Regions from separate parts of the Faecalibacillus sp. H12 genome, predicted to be linked through region 2. Evidence: riboswitches for the same ligand, from Rfam matches in the RefSeq annotation. Region 2 holds a riboswitch; each other region holds the start of a gene.

Region 1 (10,677 bases), on a different contig from region 2:
AATTTGTTTTCAAATAATCTAATGCTGCATTTGTAAATATAAACTTAACTTTTCCGTTTTCTTTTTCTACTTGAATATTCTTAAGAATCTCTTCATTTGTTATTTGACTATCCCATTTTTCAATTATATCTAATGAGTTATCTACATACTGTGTATTTTCAGGAAGTGTATCTTCAATAAAAACATTTTTTGCATCGGTTGGTACTTTTTTTACAATTAATTTCCAAGCCATTTCATCTTTATTACAAGAGCTACCCCAATAACCTTCTTTTTCAAGAAAAGTTTCAATTTTATAATCATAATTAGCATTACTTTCCCCTAATTTCTTTGTTTCATTAAAACATTCACCTTTATTTGCATAAGATGTTGTTGTTGATGGAATATTATCTAGAGATGTAATAACTTGTATAATAATAGTTCCTTCATTTACTTTTCCAAAGTCAAAAGTTAATTCTCTATCCTTTTGACTAAATATTGGTGTACCATTATATCCACTTTTAACTTGATATGATTTATAATTCATTCCTTCTGGCGTTGTATCTTTAACAATTAAATGATTTATACCATTTTCAGGAACATTAATTTTTATTTGCCATGCAACCTCTTGTGAATTTCTTATTGTTAGACAAGTTTTTTCAATAAATTGATAATTTTCTTTTCCTACTTTAAATGAATCTGTATAATCCGTGTTTTGTGTATTACCAAAAGGATTAATAGTGAACGTATTACTCTTTGTAATAGCTGGCGCATTACTAGGATCTTCACCAAATTTAGTTTGGTAAGTCATCTTATACTCCTTATCACATCCAGCAGGTACTTGGAAATTTCCAGTTGTTAAACTTTCCCATGTTAATCCTTCAATAGAAGGACTACATTTAAAACTTCCATCAATATATTCACCAATATTATCACCTAACGAGTCTTTAATAGTAGAACCACCAATATCAAAATTACCCCCAGGATTTAACGTAACTTCCCAATTGATAACCTTATTACTATCATCACCAGTAACACTATGCTTTTTTTCTGCCCAATTTTTCTTAGTATATTCTAATTTCTTATAAGAATTTTTTTCATTTGTTTGTGTATCACTCTTTACAGTTATGTTATTTCCAACTTTAGAATTCCAATCATCCGGATTATATGCAAAAACATCTTTTTTTACTTTTACTTTATATTTAGCATATAAAACTTCTTTATCATTCATACTTCCAATTGTATATTGAAATTTATTAGTTTCTTTTAAATTATTTGTAACTGTACCAGTATAAGAAATTGTACAGGCTTCATCTGTGTAAAATTGAACATCTCCATCTAATGTCATATTTTCATCCATTTGATCAGTCACAACAACGTTTGTTTGTGGACCAGTTGCTGAAACCTTTAATTTAAATTCTGCAGAAAGGTTATCCCCCTCACTTATAACTTTTCCACCTGTTTTTTCAATATCTACCTTATCGTTAGATTTATCACGATCCATATCAATGATAAATTGACCAACACCTGGTAAGTCTAGTTTCCCTTTTCCACCTTCATGATTGTTTGTAAATGAATCACTCAAAGTTCCATTGATGATAAGTGAACCATGTCTATTTGATTTACTAAAAAATAATTCACTTTGATCTCCTGCATTATATTTAACTGTAATTGTATTACCTTTTATTTCAAAATGTCCTACAGTTTCCGCACCTTCTTTTAGTTCCTTAATTCCTTCTTCCATGGTTATTCCATCAGGCAAAGTATAAACCATTGTATTATTATCTTTTGTTGGAAACTGATTATCAATAAATCCCCATACTAGTTTGATAGAAATTGCTGAACCATACGGTATTTTGTTTTCTATATTCGGCTGTAAAAGATGGTCTCCAATTTTAATATAACTTCTATCAACTACATCACTTGGTAGATTTTTATCAATAAATTGAGATAAATCTACCGATTCTTCAGCAAATGCACTAAATACATTTGTTGAAACTGCTGTTACTATCATGGCTATCACCAATAATAGTGAAAACAACTTCTTCTTTCTATTCATTATTCTTCCTCCCAATTTTACAAAACTATAAAAAAATATTGACGATAAATGATAATTATAAAAAAAGCCGCAAGAAAAGACTAAGTACACATCATCTGCAACTCAGCCAACTTCCTTACGGTTCAGTTCTGTAGCTTTGCGTCACTATTTTTCAATAGTTTTGCCTTTAAAATATATAATTTTTATAAACTAATATTATCACATAATTTCAACAAAAAATATCTTTTACGACCAAAATATGCTTTTTTTCGACCGAAAAATTTTCAACATAATAAAAAGGACTTTTTTGATATAACCATATATCATAAAAAGTCCTTTATAACTATTAAATTTATCTTATTATTCAGCTGAAATAGCTTCTACTGGACAAGTTCCAACACATGCTTGACATCCAATGCATGTATCTTTGTCACATTCCATTTTTCCTTCGTCATCAAATGCTAAAGCTTCTACAGGACAAACACCAGCACATGCTCCACATCCGATACAAGTATCTTTATCTACGTTCATATTTAACTCTCCTTTTCCTTTTTTCCTATAATTAGTATAACACTTTCCACTTTTCAGTCAATACAAAGTCACTATTTTTCATAGCTTTGAATACAACAATTTTCGGGTAACCATGTCATTAATTCTTCATTTGTCATATCATTAAAATAACTATGAATGACACGCACGATACCTCCATGACAAACAACTAAAATGTTTTTATCAGGATATTTATTTTCAAGTTCTTCTAAAAAACTATACACACGATGGACTACTTGAAATAAAGATTCTCCGCCTGGATAATGGAGTCCATGATTTTGTTTATAATATTGAAATTCTTCATTATTAACAATTCCTTCAAATTTGCCAAAATTGATTTCTTGAATTCTAGAATCTATTTTAATTTCTAATTGATGATTTTCATTTATGATTTTTGCAGTTTCATGTGCTCTTTGAAGTGGTGAGGCAAAAATCATATCTAATGAAATATCTTTTAATTGTTCACTGGCCATTTTAGCTTGTTGCTTTCCTAAAGATGTTAATTCCACATCCGAAATGCCACAAACTTTATTATCAATGTTATAACCTGTTTGACCATGTCTTACTATATATAATTTCATTTTTTTATGTCCTTTATCTTCATTTTGTTTTATGTTATCATATTTTTGGCATTTAGAGAACAAATGAAAAAGGAGAAAATTACATATGGGTGGTATGTTTGGCGTTGTCAGTCGTAAAGACTGTGTCACTGATTTGTTTTTTGGTATTGATTATCATTCTCATTTAGGAACAAAAAAAGGTGGGATTGCAGTTTATGGAGAAAACGGTTTTAACCGTGCAATTCATAATATTTCAAATTCACCATTTAGAACTAAGTTTGAAAATGATATTAAAGAAATGTCTGGAAAAATGGGGATTGGTTGTATTTCAGACAATGAACCTCAACCTCTTTTAATCAATTGTCGTTTAGGTAGTTATGCAATTGTTTCTGTAGGTAGAGTTGCAAATATGGAAGAATTGATTCAAGATGCTTTTGATAATGGGCATACTCATTTTCTAGAGATGTCTGGGGGAGAAGTGAATCAAACTGAATTGATTGCTGCAATGATCAATCAAAAGGATACTTATGTTGATGGAATTATCAATGTTTTAAGAAAAGTAAAAGGTTCTATTTCTTTTATGTTGATGACAAAAGATGGTTTGTATTTAGTACGTGATAAATTAGGAAGAACTCCATTAAATATTGGTAAGGGGGAAAATGGATTCTGTGCTTCGTTTGAAAGTCATGCTTATATCAATTTAGGCTATTCTTTATATAAAGAATTAGGACCTGGTGAAGTTTGTTTTATGACCAGTGAAGAAGTGAAAACACTTGTAGAAGCCAATGATAAAATGAAAATTTGTTCATTTTTATGGGTATACTATGGTTATCCAACAAGTTGTTATGAAGGACGTAATGTTGAAGAAATGCGTTATGAATGTGGTCGTTTAATGGCTCAAAGAGATGATATTAAAGATATTGATCTTGTAGCAGGTGTTCCTGATAGTGGAATTGCCCATGCGATTGGTTATTCAAATGAATCACATATTCAATATGGAAGACCTTTTATTAAATACACACCTACGTGGCCACGTTCATTTATGCCACAAATTCAAGCGGATCGTAATTTAATTGCAAAAATGAAATTAATTCCAATTGCTAGCTTGATTAAAGGAAAATCATTATTATTAATTGATGATTCAATTGTTCGGGGAACACAACTAAGAGATACAACTGAATATTTATATAACTCTGGAGCAAGAGCAGTCCATATCAGACCTGCTTGTCCTCCAATTATGTATGGATGTCCTTACTTAAACTTTTCAAGAAGTACAAGTGATATGGATTTAATTACACGTCGTGTTATTAGAAAACGTGAAGGAGAAAATGATATCAATATGTTAGAAACATATAGTGATCCAGATACTCCTGAATATAATGCAATGGTAGAAGAAATCCGTAAAGAACTTAATTTTACTTCTTTACGTTTTAATCGTTTGGATGATATGCTTCAAGCTATTGGACTTGATAGTGATAAGATCTGTACTTATTGTTTTAATGGTAAAAAATAATACGGAAAGAAATTTCCGTATTTTTTTAAAATATATTTAATAGCTTTCTAAGGAGTGCTATAATATTGAAGAAAAAAAAAGGAGACTATTATGAAATATTTAATTGACCCAATGGATTTAAGTGTAGAAGAAATTGATGAACTAATTGATATTGCGAATGATATTATTAAAGATCGTACACGCTATCAAGATGTTTGTCGTCATAAAATTCTAGCTACACTCTTTTTTGAACCAAGTACACGTACAAGACTTTCTTTTGAATCAGCTATGTTATCACTTGGTGGAAGTGTTTTAGGTTTTTCAAGTGCAAGCAATACAAGCGCTTCTAAAGGTGAAAGTGTTAGTGATACTATTAGTGTTGTTTCAAGCTATTGTGATATTATTGCAATGCGTCATCCAAAAGAAGGAGCACCTCTTGTTGCTACAAGAAAAAGTACAGTACCTTTAATCAATGCTGGAGATGGTGGTCATAACCATCCAACGCAAACTTTAACTGATTTACTTACTATTTATAGAGAAAAAGGTAGACTAGATAATCTAACAATTGGTTTTTGTGGAGATTTAAAATTCGGACGTACAGTTCATTCTCTTACAAAAGCAATGTCACGTTATAAAAATATTAAATTCGTGTTTATTGCACCACCTGAACTTAAAATTCCTGAATATTTAAAACATGATTTATTAGATGCTAAGAATTTAGATTATAAAGAAGTTGAAACTATTGAAGAAGTTATTGAAGATTTAGATATTCTTTATATGACACGTGTTCAAAAAGAAAGATTCTTTAATGAACAAGACTATATTCGTTTAAAAGATACATATATTTTAGATTTAAAGAAATTAGAAAAATCAAAATCTGATTTAATCGTTATGCACCCATTACCCCGTGTTAATGAAATTGCTATTGAAGTTGATGATGATCCAAGAGCTAAGTATTTTGATCAAGTTCAAAACGGACGTTTTATGCGTATGGCACTTATTTTAAAAATGTTAGGATTGGAAAATGAGGTAGAAAGATAATGAAGATAGATAGTATTAAAAACGGGATTGTTCTAGATCATATTACTGCTGGTAAATCTTTAGAAGTTTATAAAGCACTAGGATTAGATAAATTAGATTGTAGCGTTGCTATTATTAAAAACGTTAAATCTAATAAAATGGGTAAAAAAGATATTTTAAAAATAGATGAAGAGTTCACTTTAGATTTTGATGTTTTAGGATATTTAGATCCTAATATTACTGTTTGTATTATTAAAGATGGTAAACTTGTTGAAAAGAAAAAATTGCAACTTCCTCAAAAAATTATTAATGTAGAAAAATGTAAAAATCCTCGTTGTATTACATCTGTAGAACAAGGATTAGATCATGTTTTCTATTTAGCAAATAAAGATAAACGTATTTATCGTTGTCTTTATTGTGAAACAAAAGTTGAAAAAAAATAGAAGCAATGCTTCTATTTCTATGCTGGAGTAGCTCCAACGGTAGAGCAACTGACTCGTAACCAGTAGGCTGTGGGTTCAAATCCCATCTCCAGCACCATTATTAAAATCAACAAGCGTTGATTTTTTTATTATAATAACAAACATCAAATATAAACCTTTTCTTCCCATTTCATCATGACATCTTTACCATGATGCGCTAATCCTATATAAATCACTTTTCCTTTTAAATCATAGTCATATCTTCTATCTTTGATTTGTTGGATGGCTTCATTTGATAATTTATCCAATGCTTTTTCAAAATCTTTTTTATCTTCTTTGAAATACTTAAATTCAATAATAAACGATGTTTTCTTTTCATCATGAGCCTGGATAATGAGATCACATCTTCCTTTACATTCTTCTCGATTATAAATAACTTTATAGTTATCTGATAGACATAAACACATTCCTAACATCATCATATGATAACTGTTTTCATTATTTAAATCATGATAGCTTGGAATCATTAATACATTTTGATAATTTTTGAAAAAATCATTTTTGTTTTCAGCAATCAAATTGTCAACAATGCGATCATATTATCCATTGTTCATTCCTAGTTGATGTTCCGTTAATCTTATAAATTCTCTTCTTACCTCATAATTTGGTATCGCAATTCTAAACTTTTCTTTTTTTGAATCAATTGCTTTTACTACTGTTAAATATCCAGCACTTACAAACATCCCCCATAAGTTAGGTGTATTTGCCACTTCATAAAAGCTTGTTTGAAGGACAACTCTTGTTTCTAGATAGTTATTCTTTATAAGTTTTTCATATTGTTTTTTAAAGTCGTAGTCTGCTTTTTATATAGCTTGTTTAAGCATTGTATTAGCACTCGTATTGACCCAATAAGGAACAAGTACTTTTCTTCTTGCATAATTTAAAATAGACCATGGATTATAGATTTCTTTATCTCCCATTTTATAGCCATCATACATTGCTTTGACTTCATCATTTAATTCTAAATCATAATATTCAAGTAATTCTTTGGTTTATTCTATACTGAATCCAAAATATTCACTATAATCATTATCAATTACTGTATACACATCTAAATTATTTAAATCACTGAAAATATTTTCTTTAGCCACTCTTTGAATTCCTGTAAACATCGCATATTTTAAGCTGGTTGATGTTTTAAGAGAATTATGAAGCAATCCTGCAGGTCCTCCTCTTACTTCATCATAGAACCCTCCTGTATGTGCTTCTACAAATGGTGTATCATATTCATCTATAAATATCATAACTTCTTTTCCATAATAATCTTCCATTCTTGCCATCAAGAATGAAATTGCATCATCTATTCCCTTAAGATTATTCTTGTTATTATCAGCTAATACTTCATAAAGTCTTTCATAATTTGTTTTCCTAAATCCCTTAAGATTTTCAAATACAAAATCATATTTATCCCATTGATTTTGTATTTGTGTTCTTATCGTCGAAACAACTGTTTCTTTATCTCTTTTGGCATCCGCAAAAGAGATAAAGATTGTTGGATATTGATTGATTTCAGCTGCACAAGGTGTTTCCATGATTTTTGTACCTTTAAAGATTTCTTTAGAGTCTTTGGTAATATCAAAGAATTCAGCCATCATTGACATATTAATGGTTTTTCCAAATCTTCTAGGACGAGTAATCAATGTTACATCTGTTACTCTATCTAAGAACTCTTTGATCATCAAGATCTTATCTACAAAATAATAATTTCCTTCTACAAGTCTTGAAAAACTTTTCGTTCCTATTGGTATTTTCTTCATTTCTATCACCCTTTCTTTACATATTATAAACTATTTTAGAGATGTTTACTGATGAATATAAATTCAATTTTTAATTTGATCTATATTGAATATTTCATAGTTATGATTTTTAGCTTATCTAAATCTAATGGAAAATGGTAGTTGATCAAGTATATAGGAAAACTAGAGTAGAAAAATCACGATAACAATAAAAATAAAGGAGGAAAACCAAGACTGATCATCAGCCTAATTTTCCTCCTAAAAAACATTAGATATTTTAGAGGGGATATTGATTTCACATCAATATCCCCTTAATAATTTAAAGTGATTTTTCTAAAACACGCGATTATTTAGAGCGCTATATAATCAATGTTATCTATTATTACTCAACGATCACTTTTAGCAACTAAAATAACTATTTCCCATTTAAGACATCTTTAATTGCTTGTAGATTTTCTTTAACACTATCATCATTTGGAATCATATAATAAAGTTTGCTATCAGGCATGTAAGCTCCACCTGTTTGCATAACTCCTGTTCCAGTAAATTGTTTTTGTTTAAATGTCCATGAAGCATTATCATTTATTTGCATTTTGATTAAATCTGTAATATCACTAGCTGCCATATTTGTTTCAAAACATCCTGATACTGCAGTTAAAACACTTGTATAATTAGTAATAACAGCTGATGACATCATTTTATTAAGCATAGCCATTAAAACATCTTGTTGATGTTTTACACGTACATTATCTCCATCAGCAAATGAATGTCTTTCCCTTGAATAAGCTAATGCTTCTTTACCATTCATTTGTTGAAGACCTAATTTATAGGTATAACCACCCGCACTAAAATCTCGATCAACATTAACAGTAATACCACCCAATGCATCAACCATTGTGACCAATGATGTAAAGTTAACTCTTGCATAGTAGTTGATATCTGTTCCTAAAAACTGAGCCATTGTTTTAACCGTATTTTCAGGACCAGCAATACCTGAATGCGTTAACTTATCCTTTTTTTTCATATTTGCAAGAGTTACGTAGTAATCTCTTGGAATAGATGTTAATAAGATCTTCTTTGTATTTGGATTAACAGTAACGATCATATTAACATCTGATCGAGATACTGTTGTAATACTTCCATATGTATCAATACCACTGATATAAATAATAAATGGTGTATTTGTTACAGAAACTCTTGTTGAAAAGTCTTTGACTTTTGTTTCTATGTCACTTGTCCATATTTCTTTAACTTCATTTTGAAAATCTGGATGATTTTCTTCAAACATACCATTATATGCTGTATTAATTAATATAGCATTAACGGTATTATTATAAAGATCATCCCCTAGTTTTGAATATGTCATAGCAACATCAAAATTCAAGCTTGATTCTTTCTTTTTAGCTTCAGCAATAACTTGATTCATATCTTTTTCTTTATCATATTGTAAACAATATTCAATCGATTCATTTTGTAATTCAGATAAACTGTCTATTTTACTACTTTTTAATACAACAATTGCATAATGTGTAGATTTCGTATTAGAATTCGTAATATCATCTAATGTTGAATAACCTTTATTGATCATTACTGATCCAAATACCATTAATACACTTAATATTAAACTTAATACTTTTCCAATAATCTCTCTTGGTTTTGTTTTACGATGATGTTCTTTTTTATTAGGTTTCATTAATGCATAATTAATAAAACCTAATAAAACAAGTATCATCCCAACCATAACAGCATATGTTGTTGGTAAAATATTAAGCTTAAAAATAAAAAATAATAATACTACTGTTGTAATGACCTGTATTCCTAATATTACAGGCCAAGATATAATTTTCTTTATATTTTCCATAATTCATTTCCCTTTTATTTCTATGATGGTATTATTATACACATAAATAATTAAAAATTAAACCCTTTTATGATTCGTATACTTTGATATCAGCTAAAGCAATATTCCTCGCCATTATATTTCATAAATATTATCTTTTTAACAAGATTCCTTATTTTATGTTCAAAAATGATAAATCAGTTTTTATAATCGATTGAATCCATCAATATAAAATATGGGTTTAACAAGTTATCAACAACTTGTAATGTCATATTACTTGTTTCACCTGTTTCTTGGTTAAAGCTCGATGTACATGTATGGATTATTCCAAATTCATGTATATTGTAATCTTGATTAGGATTACAATGAATTAATGCAATTTCACCTGCAATATTCGAATATTTTTTAGAAAAAAAGCCCAATAAAGTTACTTGAATAACTTTATTTATTACATTTTTATAATTTTTATCAATACTAATAATATTATCTTCACTAAATACAATAAGTTCTTCTCCTACAAGAGCTGTAAACAGTAAACTACAAGCATTTTCTAATGATTTTCTTAATGCAAAGAGCATTAAAAAATGTGCTATCAGTAATTCTGATTTTTCAAAATCTATTGGTCTTTTCTTTAATATGATTTTTGCACAATTGGGTACCTTATCTAAGGGGCACCTATCCATTTCTTTCTCTAATGACATAAACATTTTTTGAATCTCAATTTGGTCAATTTTTTCAATAAACATATTAACAGCAGAGTTTTTTACTTTTTTATATAAATCAGAATTTTTAAAAGAATCTACTGCATTTTTATATAAATCCTTATTTAAATATCCATTTTCTTTGATTGGAGAAATTTGTTTATACTTACTATACGGATCTAGCACTTTTGCAATCTTAGGATAATTATTTCTCATATCCTCGGTACAAAGTTTTATAAGAGTATAAATTGTTGCATGCGCTTTTTCAAATACTTTAATATCT
Region 2 (10,677 bases):
GTTTTTTCATAATCTTAAATTCTTCATCAGTGAGTCTGCCTGGTTTATTCAATACTTCTTCCGGAATACGAATCTTACCAATATCATGAAGGGAAGAAGCAGTTGTAATCAAAGCAATATCTGCCTCTGTCAAAGGATAAGCATCTGTTACTTTTACCAGCTGTCTCAGCATCATCTCCGTTGCTATTTTAATATGCAGAATGTGTTCTCTGCTCTCGCTATTACGAGATCCCAATATATTACTCATAATCTGGATCATGATATTATTATTTTCTTCTTTTTCGTAAACCTGATCATAAACCACATTTATCAGATGCTTTTGGTTCATATAGAGGCCTAAGGTATTCTGAACTCTTTTCTTTACAATCACAGAATCAAACGGTCGTGTGATATAATCTGTGATTCCCAGCTCATATGCCTTACGCATAGTATCAACAGCATCTTCAGAAGATATCATAATTACAGGAGTTTCAGCAATACACTGGCTTCTTTTCATTATTTCCAAGACTTCAAAGCCATTCATCTGTGGCATATTGATATCTAAAAGCATCAGATCAATTCCAATATTTTCTCCTATCATCTGGATTGCCTGATTTCCATTTTCAGCTTCCAGATAATTATAAGTATCTCCAAGAATCTCCTTCAATATGTCTCTGTTTAAGTTTGAATCATCTACAATCAGAATTTTTTGTCTTTTATCCATATTTTTCATCATCCCACCAATTTATGAATTACTTTTATCAGTAATTCCACATCAACAGGCTTAGCAACATGTTCATCCATTCCTGCTGCTTTTGCTTTTATTCTGTCCTCCGTGAACGCATTTGCTGTCATTGCAATGATCGGTATCTCCTTTGCATCCTCTCTGTCCAGAGACCTGATCATCTTTGCGGCTTCATAACCATCCATGACTGGCATCATAATGTCCATAAGAATGACATCAAATTCACCAGGTTCACTATTTCTGAACAGTTCAACAGCTTCCTGACCATCCCAGGCTTTTGTCAAGTCAGCACCTTCATTCTGAAGCACAAATTCGGTGATTTCCATATTCAGCTCATTATCTTCTGCCAGAAGAATATGCAGTCCCTTTATAGATTTTTCGGATGCATCCGTCTGTTCTTCACGTTTATCCGCATCCAGATCTATTTTAAATGGAACCCGAATCACAAATGTCGTCCCTACGCCTTTTTCACTTTCAAAAGTAACGGTACCACCCATTTTCTCGACCAGTTTCTTTGTAATCGGCATTCCCAGACCTGTTCCTGTAAATTTCGTGCGGCTTCCGGTATGCTCCTGTGCAAATGGTTCAAAAATATGCTTCTGAAACTCATCTGTCATTCCGATTCCGGTATCCCGGCAGACAAATTCCATTATCGTCATTTCCGGCTGTTCGGATGAAATTTCCCTGCAGCTGATATAAATCTGTCCGTTTTCTCTGTTATATTTCACCGCATTCGACAGGATATTCATCATCACACGTTTCACATACATCGGGCTTCCAATAAGATCACGGTGTATGATTTCTTTTTTCTCCCATACAATCCGGATATTCTGTTCTGCAGCCATCTGCTCGATCACATTAAATACTTCCCTGAAAATACTGCTCAGATTAAATGGACTCTCTTCCAGAACAACTTCACCTGACTCAAGCTTACTCATATCCAGAACATCATTTACCAGTTCCAGCAACAGATTGGAAGCCTCTTTCACCTTTGTCCTGTATTCCGTCTGCTTCTCCATATCATCTGCATAATGGTCTGCCATATTGACCATGCCTCGGATTCCATTGATCGGAGTCCGGATATCATGGCTCATACGTTGGAGGAACTCTGTTTTTGCCTCGTTGGCGGCTTCTGCCTTTTTTGCAGCTATTAATAGTTCTGCTTTATATTTTTCATCTTTTTCCTGTTCCAGTTTCTGATGTGCCCTCTTGGTTCTGTATGTCCAGAACCAGAATATACTGAACATCAGGAAATAAAGAAAAATGACACCTGCTACACTTAATGGAAGATCATGAAACACTTCCGTATCCGGAAGATATGCATAAATATAATAATCCCGCTGTTTCAGCATGATTCCGTAACATCCGCTTCCTTCATTCTTCAAGTGATAAATGTGCTGACTGTCTGTATGCTTTTTCATTGCCTGAACAACTTCGTTGTCAGCCGTATTCTGCCCCAACAGGCTCTCATCGTTGCTGGCAACAACGATTCCCTCGTCTGCAACAATAATCGTTCCATCTTTCTGAGTACTATAACCATTTAAAAGCCCCTGTATCGTCAAAGTATAGTTTCTGGCAAATTCCGGAGGTGTATAATAATAAACTGCAATGATACCCGGTGCATCTTTTCTGGCACAGGCTGCAATGTCGATATGTGACCCGTCTTCTCTGGTAAACCGTTCCGAATAGCTTCTTTCTTCATATCCGGTAAAATCCATGATAATATCTTTTTGCAGATACTCTGTAATCTCATTAGCCAGAGACTCATCCGTGCTGTATTCACAGTCCGTCTTTCCTTCTGCATCCAGTACAAGGATACCATCCACCCAGAGAGTCTGAAGATTTTCTTTCAGGAACTCCTGACTTAGCTGACCGCCGTTTTCTATTTCCATGTCGATATTCGTACTCATCTGTCTGACACTTTCAATGGCACGGAGAAGACTTTTGGATTCCGAAGATTCATTATAATGGGTGTAGGTGGAACACTGCACTTTGACATAATTTACAATCTCTACCATTCTTTTCTCTGCTTCCGCTTTCTCCGCATGAAAGAAATAAAACAGAGAGACTGCTGCCACACAGATTCCAATCAGACCACCGATCAGCTGGATTCGTTTTTCTCTTTTCTTTCTCTTAATATCCAAGATCATCCACCTCCAGATACTTCTGGGAATCATCCAGATATTTTTCAATAATTTTCAGGGATGTGCCATCCTGCCGCATTTCTTCCAGCGTCTGGCTCATCTGCTCACAGATTCCTCTGTCATCATCTTTTGCAAAAGCGACACCTATTCCGGTGATCATCAGAGGCTCTTCCAGAATACGGAAGCTTACATCATAATCCTTCATATACTGAACAATAGATTCCTCGTGTGCTGCAACTGCATCTACATATCCTTTTCCCAGAAATGTATAGATCAGCTCCCTGTGTCCCAGGCTGATCAGATTGCCCAGTTTTGGGATTCTTTCATCCGTCCGGTTCAGAAAGATACCTTCCGGTTTGGTTGTTGACTGAACAGCCAGGTTCTTTCCCTCCAGGTCACTCAGTTTATAGATATCACTATTCTCATTTACAGCAACCACCTGACGGCTTGCTATATATGGTCCCGCCCAGCGATAATCATCAAGACGCCCTTCCATGGAAAAACAGCCCATGATACAGTCAATCTCTCCGCTTTCCACCAGTTCTTTTTTCTTCTCCCAGTTGATCTGGACAACCTCCACCTGATATCCCATTCTTTTAAATGCTTCCGTAGCCAGTTCTACATCTATGCCCGTCGGTACACCATCCTCATTCAGATAATTGTATGGTGGATAGTTGTCGCTGCCAAGCGTAATGACAGGCTTTTCGGTTTCTTCTTTCGTGTTATCTGTGTTTTTACACCCTGCCAGGGTGACTGCTAAAATTCCCGCAAGCAGAATGCCTGCAATCACTCTTTTTCCTTTCATTTTTCTTCTATCCCTAACTATCCTTTTCGATTCTTTTATGTCTGGTTACTTTCCATTTATCACTGTTCAATGCCCTGCGGTTCGGTACCCCCCCCGGATTTTATACTTCTTATTGTCTTTTCCAGCACCTTCATCTCAACCGGTTTTGAAACATGTGCATTCATACCGGCTGCCAGAGAATGCTGAATATCCTCTGAGAATGCATTCGCAGTCATGGCAATGATCGGAATCGTCTTTGCCAGTTTATGGGAACTTCTGCGGATTGCTTTCGTTGCCTCATAACCATTCAAAACAGGCATCTGTATGTCCATCAGGATCATATCATAATCACCTGGAGCAGACTGTTCAAATACTTTCAAAATCTCTTCGCCATTTTCACAGATGGTACATTCCGCACCTTCAATCTTTAACAGTTCCGTCAGGATCTCTGCGTTCAGCTCATTATCCTCTGCACACAGGAATCTCATGCCCTGCAGAATATTTCCATCCCGCTCATCTTCTTGTGCCGCCAGAGCAACCGTTCGATTCTCTGCAATTTTCAAATCTATGAGAACCTCAAAACAGCTTCCCTGTCCCGGTTCACTCTCCACATCAATGGTACCTCCCATTGCTTCAACCAGGTTCCTGGTAATCGCCATTCCAAGTCCGGTTCCCTGGATCTTATTCGTCACAGAACTTTCCGCACGAGTAAACGGATCAAAGATTGTCTCTTTGAAATCTGCCGACATTCCCATACCATTGTCACTGACTAAAAAGCGGTACTTTGCATAGACAGATGACTTTGTCTCACATTCTTCTACTAGAAACTGAATTTTTCCACCTTCCTGCGTATATTTTATGGCATTCGACAGCAGATTACTGAAAATCTGCATCAAATGAACCTGATCCCCATTCACCCACTCATGACGGATGCTTTCTTTTATAATTGTAAGCGTCTGCTTTTTTTCATATATTTGAGAATGAAATATAGTGTCAAGCTCCTGTACAAAATCCAGAATAGAAAAGTCAGAATACTTGAAGACTGTTTTTCCTGCCTCAATCTTGCTCATATCCAGAACGTCATTGATAATTCCTAACAGATGTTGTGATGAAATATCTATTTTATCTGCATACTCTATAACTTTTGCTTTATTACCTGCATCATGTCTGATCAAAGATGTGATACCAATGATCGCATTCATAGGTGTACGAATATCATGTGACATATTAGACAGGAAATCCGTTTTCGCCTTATTTGCATTTTCCGCTGTCTGTAAAGCCTCTGTTGTAACATTCTTTGCCTTTTTCAGTTTTTGATTGACTATTTCCATTTCCTTCATTGTCTGTAAATGAAGTTCATTATTTCTTTTTTCATATTCTGCTTTTTGATCTGCAAGACTAAGTCTGGAAATACTGTAGAATAATCCGGCAAAAAGTAAAAGTATAAAACCTGCCATGAGTGTTGTTGTACACAGCACCGTTTTCTGGTAATCCATCAGCACATTGTCCACAACTCCCTTTGCCACAATGCATACCAAAATGGTGTTGTTGCTTTCTATCGGGCAATACCCCAGATAATAGGGGTTCTGTTTTCCCAAAAGTGCAACTCCGGATTCTCTGTTATCAAACTTCTTTTTGAACAAATCAGCCTCTTCTTCTGTAATAGCCTGTTCCCCTTTTAAATGTTTTAACAAAGAATAATTACGAAAGTATTTATCACCACTCAGGTTCGTATACGTTATATTTCCGTCATCATCCAGCATGAAAAAATATGCTTTCCCATCATAACCTTTCAATTTTAACATGGAATCCAGTTTCGAATGATCATACACAGTTCCAATTGCCGTATAAGTTTCCCCATTAATCGTGTATTCCTGACATGGAATCGCAACCAGATAACCGTCTTTTTTCTTCTGATCATAATCAAGACACACCAGTTTTCCAATATTGTATCCATTCTTTAAGTCCAGCAGAAATTTACTTGGCATATCAATCCGCATTTTTGTTCCACATGCTGATATCGCCTGACCATTTTCCTGAAGGAATATAAGTGTACTTTCCGATTCTTTTTCCCATGCTTCAAAGAAACTTTTGTTCGTATCCGTTTCAAGAGACAGCTCCCTCTCATGAAGTAAAAATTCCTCAACCAACTGCAGCTGGCTGTAGTATCCACTCACCTGAAGATCATAGGTCTGCTGTATCTGGTCAATAACAGCTCCCATACTGCTTTTTCCATTTTCGCTGATATACTTATTAGACTTACTTATAAGATACTTTATACAAACTAAGCTTAAAAGAATAATAAGTAGTATAAGCAACAGCCTTGTTATTTTTTTTCTTTTGTTTACCTTTTGTTCTATCTCCACTTTTACTGTTCAACCTCTATATAGTCTTCCGGTGCTGACGGCTGCTGTCCTTTTGACATTGCTTTGGTCCATGCACTTGATAATGTGGTATCTTTAAGCTGCTCAATCTCACATTTCGGATTTATTTTTTTCAAAACAGACATTGTGGTGTCTGTAAGAAGAATCGAGTATTCCTTTTCTTTGTCTATTTTCTTATCATTAACTGTTAAGTCCTTTAATGAAAATCCACTTTCCGCTTGATTGACGATCATTTTCATACCGGATGCAATTGGTAATTCGTATTTATTGGTTACGTAAAAATTCTCATCAGCATCAGCAAGATAATTTTCCACGAGTTCATAAACCTGTTTACCATTGATTTTTGCATAATATAATGCTGTATCTGAACTCTTCGCTGTCATCATGCCAACCCGGCTGCTGGTGCATTCTCCTTTGTACATAGAGGAAGTGAAATAATAATATGGCGCCAGAGCCAGCTGTGCCTCATTTTCTTCTCTAATCGTAGTTAAAATGGAAGATGCTGCATCACGGCCATTTCTATCGTTCAGTGAGATGGAATATTCATTTTTAAAATTCACCGTTGCTTTTTCTTCTGGATCTTTACGATTCATTACACTGCGCAAAGTATCATAAGCCTGTATTTCATCCATCTCCCCTGACAGTAATCCGTGAACAGCCTCAAGGCTTGCATCAAATGACTTTTGAGCGGAATATCGGATATAAACAGCATTATTGTTAATTTCCTCTTCCAGTCCAGGCACATCCTGCATCATGGTTGGAACATCTGTATTCAATGAAATAACACCGCTTCCATCCGCAATCAGCTTTTGCCCCTCTTCTGAAATCATACAATCCAGCACATCCAGTGCAGTATCCAGTTTCTCCCGGTCTTTTTCCAGGTTTTTGTTAAATGCAATGTTTAAGGACGGAGTCATGTACACATAGGATTCATCCGATGTTTGTGAAAAATAAGGAATACGGATCAGCTCCGCATCCGTCTGTTTCTGCAGCTGCTGCATAACCGTCGGATGTCCATGAAACATTGCTGATTTTCCTGCGGCAAACATCTGGATTCCTGTATCGACATCAATATTGATATCTTCTTTACCAAAGTGCGAGTCTTTCAGAAACTGACTGGTTTCTGAAAAAATACGTTTCCATAATGCATCATCAAACTTTACTTCATCCGATGCAGTCTCTGCACCGTTTCGCCATTCAATACCATCCAGGCTTGTGAACTCACCGATTGCCGCCGCCTGGATGATCTCATTATTTGACCAGTCTTCACCAAGATCCATGGAATACGGTTTTATACCATTATCATAAAACTGCTGACAGGCCTGTACATATTCCTCATAATTTTCTGGAATCTTTACGCCATACTGATCAAACAGTGTTTTGTTGGCAATGATCGTCTGCGGAATACCACAGATTGGCAGCCACTGGATTTCATCATCCGCATTCTTATAATATTGCACCGCATAAGAATAATACTTAGAAACAACATCATAAGAAGCAAAATCCATAAGATAAGGCTGTAAGTCCTGTGCATCCGTTCCAGAAAATCGACGTACTGTTATGATATCCGGTAATTCATCATGTTCTTTAAAATAACTATATAAATCGGTATCATTGTTACCAATAATAAATTCAATATCCTGATCAGGAAACTGTTCATGGATATAGGGTGCAATATTTTTCATCAAACGATTTTCCCACAGATAAACGGTAAGATGATCATCGTTTTTAGATACTTCTTTCTTTGACTGTCCACATCCAGACAAGACAGCAGTTGCTACAAGTACACCTGACACCACTGCTATCAGACAACGTTTTGCCTTTTTCATACTTTTATTTTCCTCATTCTTTCCTGATAAAATCATTATTGTTACGTCTGTGAAATAACACCGTAAAAAAGCACCGTCAGACAGACAGTGCACCTCATTTCATGCAACTGGCTGCCATTTTACAGGCCCTGTAGCTTTGCGTCCCAGACTTTCATCTGGTTTGCCGATTTCCTTATTATAGATATAGCTTTTAAACTTATACCAAAAAAACTAATTTTATTATACTTTAACGTTCTACTATGCACAAGAAAAAAACTACCGTTTTAACGTTCAAAAACAAAAAAAGAACAGCCGATACATATACTCGAACTGTTCTCCTACTTCCGAAGTCCACGCAGCATTGACATTACTGTTTCCTGCTCATTTGTACTCAGATCGTTCCATATCCCTAGAACTTCTTTCTATTTTTCTGTCAGATTCTCTGAATTACCTTCCTGAAAAAACTGCGATAATGTCACGCCCAAAGCTGTACATATTTTTTCAAGTGTTCATGGATCGATAGTTTCTTCTCTTTTCCTATCATTGTCTTTTTCTCTGTTATTGCCTTTCTTTCAGCTTTCCCCGCATCCTTAACTACTGTATTTGCTTCAACGCCAGTTCTTGGCACAGCTTCTCTGCTCTCATTCTTTTCTGCTATCTGCTGTTCTTCTTTATTAGGAAGAGACAATGCAAGATACTTTTTGATATTTTCTCCGCCTTGTAACACCTGCTCACAATCCTCTGGATAATAGGGAAATGGAATCTGATTGATTGTCAGATAATCAGGATTGTGTTCCAGCATTTCACCCGTAACCGGATCATAATATCCATTTTTAAAGTTAATCCACCGCACAGGCTGTTTATTTAGTTCATATGCCTCTCTGTAGACTTTTGGCTGTGTGATCAGCAGATTATAGATTCTTTTGATCACGCCACTCTGTACCTGATCTCGATAGACCAGCTTCTGAATACGGTATTTCATTCTTACCCCATCATGGTCTTCCAGAAAAACGCCGTGTTCATAATAATAAGGTGTGATTCCCACGACAAAAAACTGAACATTCTCCACCAGATAATCTACAATCTCCATATTCCGAACACCTTTCACATTTCTTTTTGCATCAAATAAGTGAAAATGGCTCAGTTCCGGTTCTTCTTTCGGATTTCGCTCAAACCGAAGAATATACTGTTCCAGTAATTTCTCAACTTCTTTCTGATTATCCAGTTTGCCAAGATACTCTTTCTCTTTGAGCAACTGCCAGCCTGCTTTTCCATCAAGACCAGCGTCTTTAAAAAATGTCAGTAACTTATCATTTACCCACTTCACCGTACAGGAAGCCACATAATGATAGGCACACTGACAGCTTCCAGTAAACTGAATAGCTCTCATTTCTTCTATAAAGGAATCTGCACTGAAATAATATCCGTCATCTTCCTGAACCAGACAAAGTGCCTGATAACCTGACATCACAATATTCAGTGCGATATCTTGATTGTCCACCAGAAAGATATAAGTCTGTACTGTCCCTTCTGGATTGATTTCCATATAATGCTTCAAAAACTTCTTGTTCAAACTTATCACTTCCTTTCAGGCAAAGAAAAAGACGCAAGCCACATTTCTATGACTCACGCTTTACTTCGCTCACAATATTCTATTTTCATTAGTTATCTGCTAAATTGTTTACTAGCAACATTAATACATAAATCAATTCCTTGAGAATAATCTCTTCCGCAATCGCTCTATGCTGATTAGCAGCTCTTACCCATGCCATCTGATCTTTCTCTTTATCCGGTAATGGTTCTTTTTCTTCCAACTGTTTCAGGATCACTCCTTCCCGTTCTCTTGCTGCCTTATCTACTTCCAAAAGGTGTTCTCCAATTGTATCCTGTAAAAGCATCACCTGATAGATTGAATTTCGATGGTTTTTCAGATAATCTCTGCGAAGAAAACCATACTTGCCAAGTTGCTCCATCTGTTCACCGGATTTATAGGTGAGATTCGGGATTAGATATCCATTTACATTCGTATACGTTAATTTCATTTTATTAGCACTCTCCATTTCTCATCCTTTTTTTGACCACAAATTTACGACATTTACGACAAATCTGACACTGCTTTACAATACCAGACAAAATGACTGATGCCTCGGAAAGCCCGTAAAACAGGCACTTCTAGGATACACAAGACAGAACAAAAATCAACTTCCATTATCAAGAGGTGAGTGCTAAAAATAATAAAAAAGAAGTTTAACCCAAAAAGTTAAACTTCTAATATATTTAATCTAAATCTTCTCCTTGTGAAGCAATGACTTTTTTATACCAATAGAAAGAATCTTTTCTACTTCTTTTCATTGTTCCGCTACCATCATCATGTTTATCAACGTAAATGAAACCATAACGTTTTCTCATTTCTCCAGTTCCTGCAGAAACTAAATCAATACATCCCCAAGTCGTATAACCAATAAGGTCTACACCATCTTCAATGGCTTTTGCCATTTCTTCAATATGAGCACGATAGTATTCAATACGATAATTATCATGAATACTTCCATCTTCTTCTACTGTATCATAAGCACCTAAACCATTTTCTACAACCATTAATGGTTTTTCATAACGATCATAGATCATTTCTAAGTAATATCTTAATCCTTTAGGATCTAATGCCCATCCCCAATCAGAATATTCTAAATATGGGTTACGTACACCAAATGACATATTTCCACTTACAGCATCATCATTTTCATGAGTAGTTACTGCTTGAGACATGTAGTATGAGAAAGTATACATATCTACTGTACCTTTTTTTAGTTCTTCTAAATCTTGTTCAGTAATA
Region 3 (10,677 bases), on a different contig from region 2:
CATTCACTTTAGGTTGAGGTAAAACAGCTTCACCAAAACCTGTCGTTATTTTTGAATCTGGACTTACGTTAGTTGGAACGTTATTACCACCTATATATTTGTCACGTGCTTTAACAGTTATTGTTGTGTTCCATTCACCAGTATTAACATTTGGAATCGTTTGGTCAGTCCATCTAATTGCTTGGGTATTATTAACTTCATCATAATACGCCATACCAACTTTGCCATTAGTTCCTGTAATTTCTATTTCACCTTGCTTAAGTTCATCATCTGTTATAACATTTCCATCATTACCTACTAGTTGGAAACGTGGATCAATTACATCAACAATATTAGCATTTTTAATATCAATATTTTGTGATATTGTTTGTTGAATTTTAGCAAAGATTACCTTTAATTCATCAACATTTGCTGCTGTAAAAGCACAATTTGTTGATGCAATATTTTCAGATAACCAATTAGATGTTTCATCATTCAACTTTAATCCAACTGTATATACCGTTATACCCGATTCTCTTAATTGTCTTGCTATTTCTTTGGAATCATTTTTATCCGTGTCTTCAGAAGGTGCCCCATCTGTAAATAAAATAACATATTGAGGAACATCTGTACGTTTAGAATTAGCTAAATTTGTTTGTGCTATACTTAAGCCTTTTTGAGGAGACGTACCACCAGCTGCATAGATACTTGCAATTGTTTGTTTTAAGCTATTTTTATTATCTCTTGCATTTACTAGATTGCTTAAATTATTTCCATAAGCATTGAATGTTGCAACACCAATTCTACTATTTTCTGAGGATTCTGCTGTTGCTGAAATAAATGCTGAAGATGCTTCTTTTAATCCAGTTAATCCACTATCCAATGTATAAATTGTTGTGTTGTTATCCATTTTATTTCCATAATAACCTGAAATCTTATCTGGTATATTTACCCAACTACTTCCGTTATAATATTTCCATGTATCATTTATATAAATCATTGGATATTTAGCATTTTTATAAGTATATGAATTACCATTAGTATGCTTATATGAAACATCTGTTAATGTATTACTATAATAATACACTTTATTAACATCTAAACTATTTTTTACATCACAGTATTTTCCAACAGTTCTAAATCCTCCATTATCTGTAGGATTGTTACTATTCCCATTGTAAAGCATACTACCTGAAATATCTAAAACCATCATAATATCAGCTACTGCTTCTTTTTGAACTACGCTTGAACTTGTAGATAAAGATTTAGCAGTAATGTTAATATCATATGTTCTTTCATCCCAATCTTTTACTTTTGCAGTCTTGTCATATTGTAAAGAGTTTTCAATAATTTCTTGAACCTTTTTATTTTCAATTTTATATTTACCATTTGTTTGTGCTACTTCTTGTTCTTGATCATCTTTAACCAAGTAGAGCTTTGCAACTGCATTATTATTGCTATCAACTGTAACTCTTACTTTCCATGTATCATCAGAAACTAAATAGCCATCTGGAGCACTTACTTCTGTTAAGGTATAGGTACCTTCTTTTAAACCACTAAAAGTAATATTTCCATCACTAGTTGATTTAACTCTACTTGCTTCTTTTGTTGAATCATTTTCTAACTTAAATACTGCATCACTTAATCCATTTCCGTTTTCATCAACCTTTTGAAGATTCAAATCAGCTTTTGGCTTTTCTATAACATCAACAACTTTTGCATTTGGAAGAGTAAATTCCATTTGACAATTAGATTCTCCAGCGCCACGTTCCATATAAAGAATTGTTAATTTATGCGTTTGATTTTTTTGCTCTTCTGTTAAACTTCCAGGAGTTAAGCCTAATTTACTCCACAAATCAACACTATCTGTAGCTGCAGCATGAATTCCACCTAAATCAATAATGACATTGGTATTATCTAAAACCACCCACATATCATCATCACCGGTAAATTTATAAGTCAAATCACCGACATAATCACCTATTGCGAATTCAACATCATATCTCATTCCAAAAAAGTAATTTGGTGTTCCTTCTGTAGAATAATCATTAAGTGGGAAGAAATTTGAACCACTTGTTGTCACTTCTTTATTATTTTGTGCTGTATCAATAACTGAAGTTAATTTATAAGTATCACCTGTTTTATGAAATTTCAAATTCATACTATCTATATAACGTCTAAGATAAGTTTCTTTTCCATTGATTGTTACTGTTTCATTACTCTTAACAAAGAATCCTGGTTCAGTATAATTAAATTTTACATTTCCATCACTATCTATACCATTCAACAATCCTTTAATTACTTTGCTGCTTCCTGTATAAGCATTAACATCATAGTCATCTTTCATCAATTCATAAGAATATGTTTCATAATTGTTTCCTGTACCTAAATCACTTCTACTTTGATATTCAATATTTTGCCATCCATTCCAATAAACACCTTTCCATGAATTTCTAGATGTACCAGATGTCAATCTTTGATTAGTATTATCTCCTAACATATTAAAAGAATAATAATTTCCATTTGATTCACCAGCTCTTACTGTGTAATCATAGAAAGAAGTATCTCCTAATACATCTGTTTCTTTGGCAGTGTAATTCACTACAACCGTTGCACTTCCAGTCCCTGTCAATTCAATATAATTTTTATTTGATACGGCATTTCCATCAACAGTTACACTACTTACATCCCAATTTATTGCTTTAGCGTAATCGTTGATTTTTGATCCATAAGATAGAGTTTTCACATCATCTGAATAGATTTTTTTGCTTCCATTATAATGTTGAATTGTAACTGTAATATCTTTTCTATCGCTACTTTTATTTTCTATTACATAACTAGAAGCAGTTGTTTGTGCTGTTGCACTTCCTGTAGTAGTACCACTTCTTTCATTAGCAGAGGCAATAATTGCACTACTAATAACTACTGCTATTGCTAGAACAAATAAACCAATTCTTCTCATACGTTTCAGCATAATTTTTACCTCCCATTTTAATATATATGTTCACCATTTTATTAAATATTCCTATAAGACGGTAAAAAGCCGCCTATTCTTTTTTTGAATTGGGCGGCCCGGCAATCATATACTTTTGTACTTAGACCCGTAACTTTGCGTCATTAGCTTTCACTAATTTTGCTATTATCCTTCACTAGAATCCTATCATAAAATCAACGCTTTTTCAATTTTTCAAAAGCCATTTTTTTTAACAAATTTTCCTAGTTTTTCACATATTTTTTATTTAATTTTATTATTCTATATCCTTATTCAATTTTTGACAACCCTACAAAACCAAACGACATTTTTTAAATCTAAACTGCACTAATATTCCTTTCTCCGTTCTATCTATTGACATATTTATTATAGAAAATATATGTTCATAAATATATAAGGGGTGTCCGTCATAGTTACAAATCTTTACTTTTTCAAACTTTTTTCGTTCCTTTTTATTATTGAGACTATGAGTATCATTCACTTATATTATATAGATTCATTCTTTGCTTGTCAATTTTATATAAAAGAAAAGTGGGATGAAATTCATCCCACACATCTGATAATTTAAAAGAAACAAATTATTCCCTTCTTTTTTCCTTTAAGAAGATAAAGATACACACTAAAGAAATAAACAATAAAATTACATAAATAACAATATTTGTATTATCTCCTGTTTTTACAGTTGTCACATTTGTTTTATAAACAACTTTTTCTTTAATTTGTTTAGAATTATATAAATTAAATGTTTGATCATCTACAAGTTGAGCATCTCCAGAAATCTTCGTTACAATACCATAATCATCTAATTTAAATTCTGTATCACTTGCTTTTACATAACCTGTTGGAGCTTCAACTTCTCTTAAGATATAAACAGTATTTACATTTAATTCTCTTAAAGTGCTAAAGGTATCCGCTGTAGAAACCCAATCACAAATAACTTTTCCAGTTTCTTTTTCAAGAATTTGTAAATGTGCTCCTGTTAAATAATTACCTTGATTATCTACTTTCGTTACGTTTAATTTAGTTACTTCATCTGCTACTCCAATAGCTTCTAAGTTCACACTTGTATCTTCATTTTCTAATAGCGCTATTGATTGTTGTGCATATAAGTTTAAACTATCCTCTTGTTTTTCTTCTTCTAAATCTTCTTTTTGACCATCATAAATTAATTGATAAGAAATTTTACCATTTTTATGACGTATCCATTTAATTGTAAATGTCTTTGTCTTATATTCATCAACTGTATGTCCATTAGGTGCAGAGATTTCTTTAAAATAATATTGATATTCAGGAACAGCTTTCATAAATGTCATATATCCTTCACTATTAGAAGTTTGTTTTTCAATAAGAATATCTGTTCCTTTTTCATTTACTTTATATAATCCATAAACAGCACCTTCCAAAGGATCTTTCGATAAATCTTTAGAACGTTTTTGAACAGTTAATGATAACGGATGATAAATATTATTAAATGTAACATCATCCACTTGTTTATCATCTAATAGATATTCTACTTCAGCTTGTAAATTATTACCGTTTCTTGAAACATCAATATTGACTTGATAAATAGATTGATCATATTCAACAAATGGATCATTATCATTTACATGTTCTTGAATATAATAAACATAATGTCCTTCTTGATTAAAATTCAATGTATTAAAATAAATATTACCTTGATCATCATTTGTTTGTGTTTCAACAACTTCATTATTACCATCCAATAAATCAAATTGATACATACCAGCAGATAAGACTTTGCCACCAACTAAATTCTTTTTAGCAACCAATTGAACATCTACTGCCGTTGGATTGATATAAGTATTTGTAATCGTAATACTACCATCTTCATTTTGAATATATTGTGTCTTATAATAATCTACTTTATCTTCTTTAACAGTATAAACGTTTAAATTTCCTTGACTATCTTTTATTGGTAAATTATCAAACGAACCACTCCATTGATTATCATTTGATAATACAATAGATTTTCCTTCTACAACTTTACCATTTTTAACTAAATGCACTGTTACAGGTTGGATGGTGTCACTATGTCCTTGATCATTCCATACCTTATTTACTTTTAATGATTTAACAGCTTGGTTTGTAAGTGATAAATCTTGTGAAGTCTCTACAACTACCGATTGATCTTTAACAACTTGATTATTTTCATTCGTTACTTTAACCGAATCAACATTCAAGCCACCTTTACCATCTTTATTTACAACAGCTTCTACATGATATTGATGATTTGTATAAGCAATACCAGCAACTTCCTTACCAGCATTCATTTCTTCAATCGTATAATGATAAGTACCCGGTTGATCAATTTCTACATCATCAAAGCTATAAGCTCCTACTGTATCATTTTTAGCAGTATCAATCATATTACTTTGTTCATTATCATTTCCTTCATATAAACCAAATCTAAACAAACCATCATCCATTATAACGGATTGCCCGGCACTGACAGTTTTAATACCACCCATCGATAATAAAGCTACTTTATATTCAAAAAGTCTATTAGTAAAGTTAAGTTTATCTTGATCAATATGTTCATTTTGACCATTCACAATATCAACTGAAATATCAAATTGTTTACTATCATTTGCTTTTACATCAACTTTTACAATATATTGAGTTGTATCATAAGTGACCTCTAAATTATCACGTACTTCACTTACACGATAATAATATATTCCTGCTTTTTGATAATGAATTGTTTTAAAATGATAATTACCATCTTGATCATTTTCAACTGTGTCACTATATCCATCTTTTTTCAAAGTCGCTCCATCTTGATCTAATTCTTCAATTTTAAACTTGAAATCACCTGCATCAAAAGCTACATCTTGTCCATCTTGATCAATAAAATTCTTATGTCCACTTAAATCAATCTTACCAGTAGCTTTAAATTCATTTTCAAATTCAATACCTTTATTTTTATCTAATTGATGTCCATCTTGGTCATATAACGTATTAGTTACTTTCAATTGATTATCTTCAAATACAGCTTTCGCTTCAACATAATAAACAGTTTCATCATATTGAATACCTGTTTTCTTTTTATCAGCTTTTTCATAAACCTTATAATAAGTTGTACCAGCTTTTCTAATATCTTGAATATCAAAAATAAATTGACCTTCTTTATTTATTGTTTCTAACTTTCTACCATTTTCCTTTTCTTTACCTTGAATACCATCAACTTCAACTAATTCAAAAGTAAACTCATCATCTACCAATTTCTTTCCTTTTAAAGACTTCGTTCCAATAATTTGTGTTTCACCACTTGCATTATATTCATTTGTAAAAATTATTTCATCATGATCAATAATTCGATAAGAAACATCATAATTACCATCTTGTTGATCACTTACAGTTACTTCTATAATATAAGCATCATTATTTTTATTATAGGTAACACCATCTTTCGTCAATCCACTATTTTCTTCATCAATTTGATAATAAAACGTATAACTATCCTTTTTAGAAAAATCTAAATCTTTATAAGAAATATTAAATTTAAATTGTCCGTTTTGATCATTTTTAACGGTTTCTTTTTCAATCGAATCTAAGATTTCTCCTTTATACAAACTTCCTTTTTCATCATTTACTCTTGTAATTTTAAACTTAAATTCTCCACCACTTAATACTTGACTTACGCCTTGATCAAGTAATACTTTCTTACCATCAATCCTTACCTTTCCTTGACCACGATAAGTATTTTTAAAATTCATTTCATCAACAGAAGTATTATCTTTAAGAATTTCTTTTGATACTTCTAAACCATCATCACCATTTTCAACACTTACATGAATGATATATTCTTGCTTGTCATAATCAATATAGGATAATTTATTATTAACTTCTTTTACAACATAATAATAATCACCTGTTTGATGATACTCATCAAAATTTATAAATGAAAAGTCTCCATTTTCATCATTTGTTGTTGTCATCAATTGCTTTTCAACAGTATATTTATTGTTATTTTTATCATAATCTATTTTAGAAATACTAAAAGTAAACATACCTTCTTCTAATTTTTTATTGATTAATTTTTTATGACCTACTACTTGAATACCTACAGCATTTTTAAAAGTTAAATTTTCTTTTTCCTCACTTGTAGGTTTTGTCATTTCATCTACATAAGAAATACTTCTAGAAACTTCTTTGATATTTCCTTGTCCATCATCTTCCGTCTTGATCTTTATTTGATAGACAATCGAATCATACGTAACATTTGACTTATGATTATTTACTTCAGAAACCGTATAATAATATGTCCCTGCTTGATTAAAATGAATCACAAATTGACCTTGACCTAAAGAACTATTTGTTACTGTTTGGCTATTACCAACGGTCTTTTTAAAGTTTTCATCCGTTTGTTGCAATTTAAACTTAAACATATTTGCTTTTAAAGTACCACCTGTTAATTGTTTATGAATAATTAACGATGTAGAACCTTCAGCTTGATACGTATTTTTAAATTGAATATCATTATTTTCAACTGTTCTTTCAACTGTGGCTGTACCATCTTTTTGATCAGTCACAACCACTTTTATTTTATAAACTTTTTGATCATAACTTACACCTTGATAAGTTCCTTGTAAAACAGGATTAACTTCTTTAATAATATAATAATGTATTTGTTTTTCGCCATAAGTTAAATCTCTATAAGAAATCTTTCCAAAGTTAAAATCACCTTGACTATCATTTGAAACTGTCTTGCTTTCACCAATTGCTGTTTGATAATCTGATTTTGTTTCTTGAAGAACAAAATTAAATTCATTTGCATTTAAATCTCTACCTTCTAATATTTTATGACCTTTAAATGTCGTAGCAGCATTTGAAGAATACGTATTTTCAAACGTAATAGAATCTACATTTTGTCCATTAATAGTCATTGTCTTACTAACAACTAATTGATCTTTCGATTCATCATATTGTACATCAACTATGATGTTATAAATTCTTTGATCATAATCAATTCCTTTTTTCTTTGTATTCTTTTCTTTTAATTGATAATAATGTTTACCAATATCGTTTTCATCATAAGAAAGATCAACTTGAATATTTCCCTTTTGATCATTTGTTACTTCTTTTTCATGTCCTTCTTTTGTTGAATATTCACTATCTTTATATTCTTGTAATCCATAAGTAAACTCATCATTTTCAAGTTTCTTACCATCTAATACTTTTTTACCAACAAGACTTAAAGAAGCATTTCCTTCAAACTTAAACTCATTACTAAACTCAATCTTTCCACCTTCAACAACAGGATCATCTGCAATTAAAGCATTATCTTGTTTTTCTACATGAATACTTACTTTAAAAGTATGGCTATCATATTGAACATGATTCTTACCATCATTTACTTCTTTAACTATGTAGTAATAATCACCTGGTTCTGTATAAGTTAAAATATCCTCGTCACTAAAAACAAATTGACCTTTTTCATTATTAGTAGTTACAACAGCTTCACCATCTGGCGTACTATAACTACTATCTGTATATTTTTGTAATTCAAATTTAAAATCATTGCCTTGTAATTCTTTTCCTATTAATTTCTTTGTTCCACTAATAGTTTGTTTAGCCTCTAATTTTTCTGATGCGCCATTATTAGACATAGATAAAGAATTATTCACATTGACAACTTTTTCTTTTTGATGAATTTCATTATCATGATTATATTTTGCTGCAATTACTTTTCCACCAATAGTTCCATTATGATAAAACTCACCCGCAGGTAATAAGAAAATACCACCATTTTGATTAGCTAATGTCACTTTACCTGTATAAGGTTGCACATCACCATTATTTACTGTATAAAAATTCCAAATAACTCCTGTTTCTAAGTTATCAAAATCTGCATCTAATTTATTGCCATTTTTCGTATAATCACCTGTAATATCAATGGTACTTTGTCCATCTTGAACTTCAACATTGACAACTGCCCATTTTTTTGAAGTATCAAAATTTAAAGAACCTACACTCTTTAAATAATCGGCATTATAATAATAAACTTGCACATCATTTGAATCTTGAGCATGTGCTAAATTCTTTGAAAGTGTTTTTAAATTATCAAATTCTTGATCCCATGCAATAGGTTGAAATCCATTTGTACCAGCTTTAATAATCTTTACTTCACCATTATTATAATAAGTTACCCCAGCAGGTACATTTCGATAATTATTTTTACCTTGATTAATAGCTTCTTTATCAACTGCGTTCCAATCATCTTGATTTTCAAGAACAACAATACTGCCATTACGAGGTTTAAAAATACTATGATTTTTAACTTGTCCAAATTGACTCACATTTTGGAACCCAGATTCCAAATGAATCAAGCCACTATGATCTGCATTAACTTCTATCTTATTTCCATTTTCATCAATATAAGATGAACCATCAGGAATAATTTCCTTTTCAACACCATTTTCACTGATAACTTCTTTCACTTGATAGTCACCATCTATAAAAGAATATCTTTTATTTGAACTACTATCTTTCATCCCATCAAATACAAATTTAGCATTTCCATTGCTATCTGTTGTTTGTGTCATTTCATCAATCAAAACAGATTGACTACTATCCATTCGATAAAGTCTCAAAGTTACATTTTTATTTGCTTGAGGTTGATTATTGATCATAAATGATTTACTGACTGTCAATTGATTTTTATAAACTTTTGTATTATTCCCTGAAAAGTTATAATCAGCGCCTAAATCAGCATATTTAGCAGCAACACTACATTCCAAATCATTATATGATTTAGCATCTAAAGAAAATAAACCATAGTTTTTAGCAACACCTAAACCAGATTGAATCGTCGCATCAGACACTGCTTGATTACGTGTGATTTCTGAAACATTATTATCAAAAGCATAAGCCTTTATTTGAATATAAGCCACAATCATAGTAATAGCTAAAATAAATGCTGTAACTTTTTTATACATTTTTTTCATATGAAAGGTTTTCATTTTTCATTACACTTCCTTTCTATGTTTTTTTCTTTTTAAAATAATTACAATAACAATGAGAAATGCTAACAATCCAGCAACAAGATAATATACTTGCGATGAACTTGACTCTTGGCTTTGAGCATCTATATTTGCTTGTGGTACTGCTTCATCTTCAACATTTATACCATCAACCGATGAGGTACTTCCTTCATTACTATTATTTTCACTACCATCTCTATTTTCAACACCAACCGTTGAAAAAGATCCTGTTTGATTATTTCTACGATAAATTGTTTGTCCACCAATAACAGAAGATTGTCCTTCTACTTCAATAACTTCTTCACGAATAATTTCAGTATCAACATTAATAGGGTCATTAACATTTCTATAATAGATCGTATAAATACGTCTAGGAGAATAAAAACTATGATTAATCGTTATTGATTGACCATTGACTAAAACATATTGTTGTTGATTAACTGTTAACTCTTTAACGATATCTATTGTTGTATCTTCATCTTTTTTATTAATTTCTATTTTTTGTGAAGCAATTGTTTCATCAGTTGCAATATTTTTATATTGCACTTCTACAATATAGTTCTTTGGTGCTGTGTATCCTTTGGGATTATAGTAAACATAACTTACATGTTCACTTTCACCATAACTATGCTTTAATACCTGTGACATACCTTGATCCACTGTATAAACATTCCCATCGGAATCTTTGTATTCTTTTTCTAC

What was found. A riboswitch is a leader RNA that binds a small molecule or an ion and turns the genes downstream of it on or off. The one in region 2 is predicted to bind cyclic di-GMP.
Region 1: another riboswitch for cyclic di-GMP. It lies ahead of HUU89_RS09295 (collagen binding domain-containing protein); the one in region 2 lies ahead of HUU89_RS07555 (ABC transporter substrate-binding protein).
Region 3: another riboswitch for cyclic di-GMP. It lies ahead of HUU89_RS11975 (SpaA isopeptide-forming pilin-related protein); the one in region 2 lies ahead of HUU89_RS07555 (ABC transporter substrate-binding protein).

The regions. Positions count from the first base shown of each region.
Region 1 is NZ_JABWDK010000013.1:7,460-18,136, forward strand. Features, by position in the region: gene HUU89_RS09295 (collagen binding domain-containing protein) at 1-2,035, opposite strand, end outside; cyclic di-GMP riboswitch class I at 2,129-2,210, opposite strand; gene HUU89_RS09300 (4Fe-4S binding protein) at 2,375-2,545, opposite strand; gene HUU89_RS09305 (histidine phosphatase family protein) at 2,617-3,144, opposite strand; gene HUU89_RS09310 (amidophosphoribosyltransferase) at 3,230-4,636, shown strand; gene pyrB (aspartate carbamoyltransferase) at 4,727-5,656, shown strand; gene HUU89_RS09320 (aspartate carbamoyltransferase regulatory subunit) at 5,656-6,078, shown strand; tRNA gene HUU89_RS09325 (tRNA-Thr) at 6,100-6,175, shown strand; gene HUU89_RS09330 (PD-(D/E)XK nuclease domain-containing protein) at 6,222-6,584, opposite strand; gene HUU89_RS15040 (hypothetical protein) at 6,657-6,827, opposite strand; gene HUU89_RS15320 (hypothetical protein) at 6,921-7,055, opposite strand; gene HUU89_RS15045 (AAA family ATPase) at 7,110-7,874, opposite strand; gene HUU89_RS09340 (LCP family protein) at 8,269-9,714, opposite strand; gene HUU89_RS09345 (hypothetical protein) at 9,891-10,677, opposite strand, start outside.
Region 2 is NZ_JABWDK010000008.1:47,970-58,646, forward strand. Features, by position in the region: gene HUU89_RS07535 (HD domain-containing phosphohydrolase) at 1-712, opposite strand, end outside; gene HUU89_RS07540 (hybrid sensor histidine kinase/response regulator) at 712-2,868, opposite strand; gene HUU89_RS07545 (substrate-binding periplasmic protein) at 2,858-3,673, opposite strand; gene HUU89_RS07550 (ATP-binding protein) at 3,733-5,874, opposite strand; gene HUU89_RS07555 (ABC transporter substrate-binding protein) at 6,021-7,865, opposite strand; cyclic di-GMP riboswitch class I at 7,965-8,040, opposite strand; gene HUU89_RS07565 (hypothetical protein) at 8,320-9,417, opposite strand; gene HUU89_RS07570 (TnpV protein) at 9,506-9,886, opposite strand; gene HUU89_RS07575 (family 1 glycosylhydrolase) at 10,122-10,677, opposite strand, start outside.
Region 3 is NZ_JABWDK010000026.1:8,184-18,860, reverse strand. Features, by position in the region: gene HUU89_RS11975 (SpaA isopeptide-forming pilin-related protein) at 1-2,953, opposite strand, end outside; cyclic di-GMP riboswitch class I at 3,043-3,127, opposite strand; gene HUU89_RS11970 (Spy0128 family protein) at 3,550-9,930, opposite strand; gene HUU89_RS11965 (hypothetical protein) at 9,961-10,677, opposite strand, start outside.